Regions from separate parts of the Geomicrobium sp. JCM 19055 genome, predicted to be linked through region 1. Evidence: riboswitches for the same ligand, from Rfam matches in the RefSeq annotation. Region 1 holds a riboswitch; each other region holds the start of a gene.
The links. A riboswitch is a leader RNA that binds a small molecule or an ion and turns the genes downstream of it on or off. The one in region 1 is predicted to bind S-adenosylmethionine.

Region 1 (2,268 bases):
CCGGTTTATTTGTTTGCTGTCGACAATATGCTCGTAGATACAGGACCCTCGAATATGTATCAAACGTTACGCCCTTTTTTTTGATTCGCAATCGTATGATTTTATTGCATTAACCCATAATCATGAAGATCATAGTGGAAATGTAGCCGTATTAGCTAATCAACGTGAGTTGCCTGTTTATGTACATGAACTCGGGTTGGAAGAATGCTTTCTAGAAACACCGTATCCGTATTATCGCCAGCTTGCATGGGGAGAGCGTAAACCCTTCCAACCGTCCAAGATGCCAGATCAACTCACTACATCTAACGCAACATGGGACGTAATTTTTACACCTGGACACGCAAAAGACCATATTAGCTTACTTGATGAGCAAACAGGGCGCCTGTTTACTGGGGATCTATTTGTCACACCGAAACCGAAAGTGATTATGGAAGCTGAATCAATCCCAGAAACGTTACGTTCTCTAAAGAAGTTGTTGAACTACGAATTCTCATCGATATTCTGTTGTCACTCCGGGTATCATATAAACGGGAAAGAAATGGTTAATAAGAAGATTGAGCATTTAGAAGCGCTTATAGCTCAAGTGCATGAGTTAACTGAACAAGGATATTCTATTGATGACATTGATCGGTCACTTTATCCGAAAACCTACCCAATCGAAACCGTCTCTGAAGGTCAATGGAGTTCTAGACATATCGTCTCGTCAATTGTAAAAGAACGATGATTTAGAACATAGGTGATAAATCATGAAAGATTTGTTGACAGGTAGAAAGCTGGGTGCTAAGATACAATCACAAACTGAATATCCTTATCTGGAGAGGTGGAGGGACTGGCCCTATGAAGCCCGGCAACCGGCAATTTTTATTGCAATGGTGCCAATTCCTGCAAGATTACGTGGTAATTTTGGGAGATGAGACGGGAATAGTGAGAATACAACCTTTCTGCTCATCATATTGAGTTGATGGGTTATTTTTTTATTTCGTTCAAAGTTTACTGAATAGATATGGATAGTAGGAAATAAGTTTAGAAAAGGAGGTGCAGCCCGTGATTCGAATTAATGATGTTTCTAAAGTTTTTAAGACGAAGGCTGCATCAATTAACGCCGTTCAAAACGTAGAACTTAACATTGAGCAAGGAGAGATCTTCGGCATTATCGGGTACAGTGGTGCTGGAAAAAGTACACTCATCCGTCTGTTGAATTTACTTGAAGTGCCAAGTAGTGGTTCTATAAAAATTGCCGATTACGACATGATGACGCTGAGAGGCAAAGAGTTAAGGAAAGCAAGGCAAGAAATCAGCATGATCTTTCAACATTTCAACTTGCTTTGGTCACGAACTGTACGACAAAACATTGCTTATCCTCTAGAAATTGCAGGAGTTTCAAGTGCAAAACGCAAAGAGCGTGTTGATGAGCTCATTAAGCTTGTCGGTTTAGAAGGTCGCGGTGATGCGTATCCGTCGCAATTAAGTGGTGGTCAAAAGCAACGAGTCGGGATTGCACGAGCTCTTGCGAATAATCCGAAGGTGTTGCTTTGTGACGAAGCAACGTCTGCACTTGATCCAAAAACGACGAGTCAAATCCTAGATCTCCTTTATGATATTAATCAAAAGCTAGGACTTACAATTGTTCTTATCACTCATGAAATGCACGTCATTCACAAAATTTGTGGTCGCGTGGCCGTGATGGAAGATGGAAAAGTCGTAGAACAAGGTGCTGTACTCGACGTATTTAGAAACCCATCAGAGGAGATCACGAGAGCATTTGTGAAACAAATTACAGAGAACGATGAGTCACTTGAAGTCATCGAAGATCAGTTGGATGATGCAAACGGGACAGTGGTGAAACTGACGTTTGTCGGTGAGCGAACAGAAAAACCGTTCGTTTCTGAGCTCATTCGTAATGTCGACATTGACGTCAATATTCTACAAGGTAACATTGCACGTACGAAAGATGGCAGTTATGGAACGTTATTTATTTCATTAGAAGGAAGCGAAGAAAAAGTTAAGGCAGCTCTCGCCTTCTTAGAGAATCATGAAGTACAGGCGGAGGTGATTACTCATGGATGAAGGCTTCCTTAGTAATGTGAATTGGGACAATATGCTTGAAGCAACGTGGGAAACGGTGTACATGAGTTCAATCGCAATTGTTTTCACGTTTATATTAGGAATAGCGTTAGGGTTATTATTGTTTTTAACGTCTAGAAATCAGCTCTGGTCTAATCCGGTAATTAACTGGTTTACCGCAGCTTTTGTGAATATCTTTCGCTC
Region 2 (2,268 bases), on a different contig from region 1:
AAGACAATCCGCTTCACTTAGAGCTCGTGATGATTTGGCGTAAAGATTCATACTTACCCTTTGCTGCACGAACATTCATTGAAGAGGCCAGCTCATATTATTCAACCGCACAAAAAGAAGCTAGGGGCTCCTAGCTTCTTTTGTGGTTCGTGTTAGTTTGTTAGCTCTTTAGATAGTTCAACAATATAACGTAGTTTCTCCCACTGCTCTTCTTCCGTTAAGATGTTACCGTGATGAGTCGATGCAAAGCCACATTGAGGGCTTAGACAAATTTGCTCTGCAGAAACGTGTTGTTTCGCTTCTTCAATACGTTCTTTAATCGTCTCTTTATCTTCAAGTTCCCCATGCTTTGATGTGAATAAACCGAGTACCACTTGTGGGCCATCACTCGGAATGTGATCGAGTGGACCGAAGTCACCAGAACGATCATCGTCGTATTCTAAGAAGAAGCCGTCCACATTTTCTTTGGCAAACAATGTGGGTGCAATCTTTGCGTAGCTTCCTTTAAAAGCCCACTTTGAACGATAGTTTCCACGGCATAAGTGCGTCGTAATCACTAAGTCTTCTGGTTTATTTTCAAGCACCGCATTTGCTACTTTTAATGCGTGTTCAATTAAGTCTTCTCTTGAATAACCACTATCATTAAACGGAATGTCATCTGAATTAAGTCCAGCGATATACACATCATCGAGTTGCAAATAACGACAACCCGCATCATAAAATGCTTGAATAGCATCGCGGTACGTTTGAACGATGTCTTCTGTGTACGCGTCTAGGTCTGGATAAATGTCTAGATTACGAATTCCCGCATTAAACAATTGATTCGGACTCGGAATCGTTTGCTTTGCAACTGCACGATCTCCGACAATTTCTTTGAACTGAATAAATTCTTTTACGTGCGGGTGATCTTCGTTAAATGAAATCTTACCAATCACTCTTACATCATAACGCTCTGTTTCCTCGCCTTTGAATTGGAAACCATGGTCAGGCACGTAACCTTCGATTCCGTTTAAGTGCTCAAGAAAATCTGTATGCCAAAAACGACGGCGGAACTCTCCATCTGTAACAGCTTCTAGACCCACTTCAATTTGCTTATCAACAACTCGAGTAATCTCTTCGGTTTCAATGTTGTATAACTCTTCAGCGGTAATGTTACCTGCTTGAAAATCTTTTCTCGCAATATGAATTCGTTCCGGACGTAATAGGCTTCCTACGTGATCTGCTTTAAATGGTGCGTGCGTTGCTGTTTTTGTCATGATAATCTCTCCTCTATGTGTGTAGTCTCCTAGTTTTAAGCGATCAATCAACAATCGTTACGAACAAAACCCCCTCTTCTTGTAATAAGAAGAGGGGGTAAATGGTTGCCATTCATCCGACTCTTCTCATCTTTGTAGTATCGCTACTACTGGAATTGGCACAGTACTTAAAAAGTCCGCTGCCGAGGTTTCAAAGGGCCAGTCCCTCCACCTCTCTAGATAAGAAAAATGAATTCATTGAATTTATTAAATCTAATACTAACATCCACAAAATGATTGTCAACAGAAAAGTATATTTTTATTGAATATTATTTCAATGTAATTGTTTCGTCAGTAGGTATTGCCGGTCATTCATCGTTTTCACGTTCTTTTTGCTTTTTGTCACGATTATAGGTTACGAGTTCTTCTGATTTTACGTTCTCTTTATCTTTTTTTCGTGACCATTTCTTCAGACCGAATCTTCTTACCAGATAACTCTTCTGATTTTACTTTATGTTGATCAGACATCTTCTTACCTCCTTGTTGCACTCATCGTTACAATTCAGCTTTGACGTCTAAGCTGCATTGTATTCCATGAACTTATAGTAGATTGATTCCATACCTGACTAAAGCCAGAATGGCGATTACGATCAGGATGACTACTGTAAAAATAAACATGCCATAGAAGACAGCGCCAACACCGTGAGCAACATCGAGCCCGACTTGTTTTAATAAATGTCTTATTCTACTCAATCGAAAACACCTCAACGATTAGAACTTAGTTCATTAAATTATAACAACGAAACGCTATAGACATAACCTTTTGCGCCAATTATTTGACTACAACTCATTCTTTTCGCTTAGCCATCGTAGTGCAATCCTCTTGATCGTCCTCCCAGTTATTGTTCAATCAGACGAACGTTGCTACCATAATGGGTGAAATCAGGAGGGGATTTTATGGGAAAAACAAAAAGATTTTCCATTTTTATGGGGAGCACCTTACTCGTTGGGATGCTAGCAGCCTGTGGGGATG
Region 3 (2,268 bases), on a different contig from region 1:
ATGCAATAAGATGATACTGCCAGCTGTTGTGTCAGCGATGACTCGTTCACTGACTTCATCAGCAGGAATCTCTTGCCAATCATTGGGGTCCACATCCCACCCAATCGCCACGTTGTTCATCTCTCCGAGCCGTACAACGTCTTCTTCTGAAATACTACCAAATGGTGGACGGAAGAGACGTGGTCGAAAACCGACGATATTCTCAATGACAGCATCTGCTTGATTAATTTCCTGTTCCATCTCATCAACAGTAAGGTCAGCGAGATTTGGATGGGAATAAGTATGATTGGCAATATCATGCCCTTCATCAACGATGCGTCTTACATAATCAGGGTTTGCTTCTGCTCGTTGCCCGAGTACGAAGAACGTTGCAGGTACATCAAATTCTTCTAATGCGTTCAGCACCGTGTCCGTGAACCGAGGATCAGTCCATCATCAAATGTAAGTGCGATCTGGTTTGATGCATCATTTCCTCGAACGAATACAAGTTCAGGATATTGATCAGCAAGTCCTGGCAACGAACCGACTTGTCTTGCGTCCATTGAATCAACAAATACCGAAAGAGCAATGAGTAATGTACAAAGAATACTAAGTGTAAATCGTTTCATCACGAGTATCATCCTTTCTTTTCCTTTCATAGTGTCACCGTGCAATGAAATTTCATACGAGAAAAAAAGTAGAGAAATAAGGCTAGTGTAAGTTTTGTCTTACATGTCTTTCAGAACATTGACTGTTTTTCTGAAAATAATGCTTGCATTAGCAAATAACCCATAGTAAAGTAACACTATCAACTACATATAGAATCTTATGAAGAGAGGTAGAGGGACTGGCCCTATGACACCTCAGCAACCCCACGTCAGTGGAAGGTGCTAATTCCATCAGAACGATTGTTCTGAGAGATAAGAACGGATACTACTCTCTTTTCTCTTAGAAAAGGGAGTTTTTTGTTCTTGTGAATTTCATATATTCTAATAACAACTAGAAGGTGGATGAACATGGATAAGAGTAAAGTGAAATTCGGATTGTTTGCGTCAGTTGCGGTCGTATTAGCCGCGTGTTCTTCAGAGCCAACAGATGAACTTAGCAATTCTGGCTCTAGTAATGAAGGTGAATCAGCAGGAGGAGACGAGCTTATTGTTGCCGTAGCCAATGATGCGATTAGTCTTGATCCTCATGGTTCAAATGATACTGCTTCAACACATATTCGAACGAATATTTATGATAAGCTCGTTAATCACGATGAGAACATCGAATTACAACCTGAGCTTGCTGAAAGTTTTGAACAGATTGATGATTTGACATGGGAATTCGTATTACGTGAAGATGTGACGTTTACCGATGGTGAACCATTTAATGCTGAAGCTGTAAAAATTAATCTAGAGCGTGTGATTGACCCTGAAGTTGCTTCACCAAAAGCATTTATGTACGACATGATTGATGAAATTGAAGTCGTTGATGAGTATACAGTTCATGTGACAACCGAGTATCCCTTTGCACCGTTTGCGATGAACCTCACTCATGACGGTGGAGGAATGATTAGTCCAAAGGCGATTGAAGAACACGATAATGGTGAACGCAACTTAGAGCTTGAACCAGTTGGGACTGGAAGCTTTCAGTTAGATGAATGGAACCAAGGTGAATCGGTGCGTCTCGTTCGCAACGATGAGTATTGGGGAGAGCTTCCTGAGATTGAAGCATCCACATACAAGATTGTTCCAGACCAGTCCACTCGAATTGCGATGTTAAACAATGATGAAGCACACGTCATTGACGAAATTGAGCCTGTCAATACATCACAAATTGAAACGATGGACCATGCTGATGTCGAGACGGTTGAAAGTACAAGATTGAACTTTATTATCTTAAATAATGATGTGGAACCGTTTGATCAAGTTGAAGTTCGCCAAGCGATTGCAAAAGCTGTTGATACAGAAACGATTGTAGAAGGTATTTATGAAGGATATGGTCGTGCGGCTGATGGCCCGGTTCCTCCTGGTGTCTTCGGTCATACGGAAGATTTAGATAAAAATGATTATGATCTTGAAGAAGCTCAAGAACTGCTTGCATCTGCAGGATATGAAGACGGGTTTAGTACGACGCTTTACGTGCGTGACAACGACCAAATCAACATTCAAACTGCGGAATACATTCAAGATCAACTTGGACAAATTGGAATTGATATTTCTATTGAACAGCGTGAGTGGAGTGCGCTTTTAAGTGCAATGGGTGAGGGAGAACACGAAATGGCGATTGCGGGTTGGACGACTG

Region 2: linked by a shared signal. The riboswitch ahead of JCM19055_RS04585 (5-methyltetrahydropteroyltriglutamate--homocysteine S-methyltransferase) and the one ahead of JCM19055_RS14935 (methionine ABC transporter ATP-binding protein) in region 1 are both predicted to bind S-adenosylmethionine.
Region 3: linked by a shared signal. The riboswitch ahead of JCM19055_RS05940 (ABC transporter substrate-binding protein) and the one ahead of JCM19055_RS14935 (methionine ABC transporter ATP-binding protein) in region 1 are both predicted to bind S-adenosylmethionine.

What each region holds. Positions count from the first base shown of each region.
Region 1 is NZ_BAXL01000017.1:3,063-5,330, forward strand. Features, by position in the region: gene JCM19055_RS27500 (hypothetical protein) at 1-84, shown strand, start outside; gene JCM19055_RS14930 (MBL fold metallo-hydrolase) at 104-724, shown strand; SAM riboswitch class I at 806-917, shown strand; gene JCM19055_RS14935 (methionine ABC transporter ATP-binding protein) at 1,045-2,067, shown strand; gene JCM19055_RS14940 (methionine ABC transporter permease) at 2,060-2,268, shown strand, end outside.
Region 2 is NZ_BAXL01000004.1:2,284-4,551, forward strand. Features, by position in the region: partial or broken gene JCM19055_RS04580 (LysR family transcriptional regulator) at 1-134, shown strand, start outside; gene JCM19055_RS04585 (5-methyltetrahydropteroyltriglutamate--homocysteine S-methyltransferase) at 153-1,256, opposite strand; SAM riboswitch class I at 1,380-1,482, opposite strand; gene JCM19055_RS27065 (hypothetical protein) at 1,836-1,988, opposite strand; gene JCM19055_RS04595 (bifunctional 2',3'-cyclic-nucleotide 2'-phosphodiesterase/3'-nucleotidase) at 2,193-2,268, shown strand, end outside.
Region 3 is NZ_BAXL01000005.1:90,241-92,508, reverse strand. Features, by position in the region: gene JCM19055_RS22955 (polysaccharide deacetylase family protein) at 1-405, opposite strand, end outside; gene JCM19055_RS28705 (hypothetical protein) at 1-2, opposite strand, end outside; gene JCM19055_RS22950 (hypothetical protein) at 399-608, opposite strand; SAM riboswitch class I at 803-906, shown strand; gene JCM19055_RS05940 (ABC transporter substrate-binding protein) at 996-2,268, shown strand, end outside.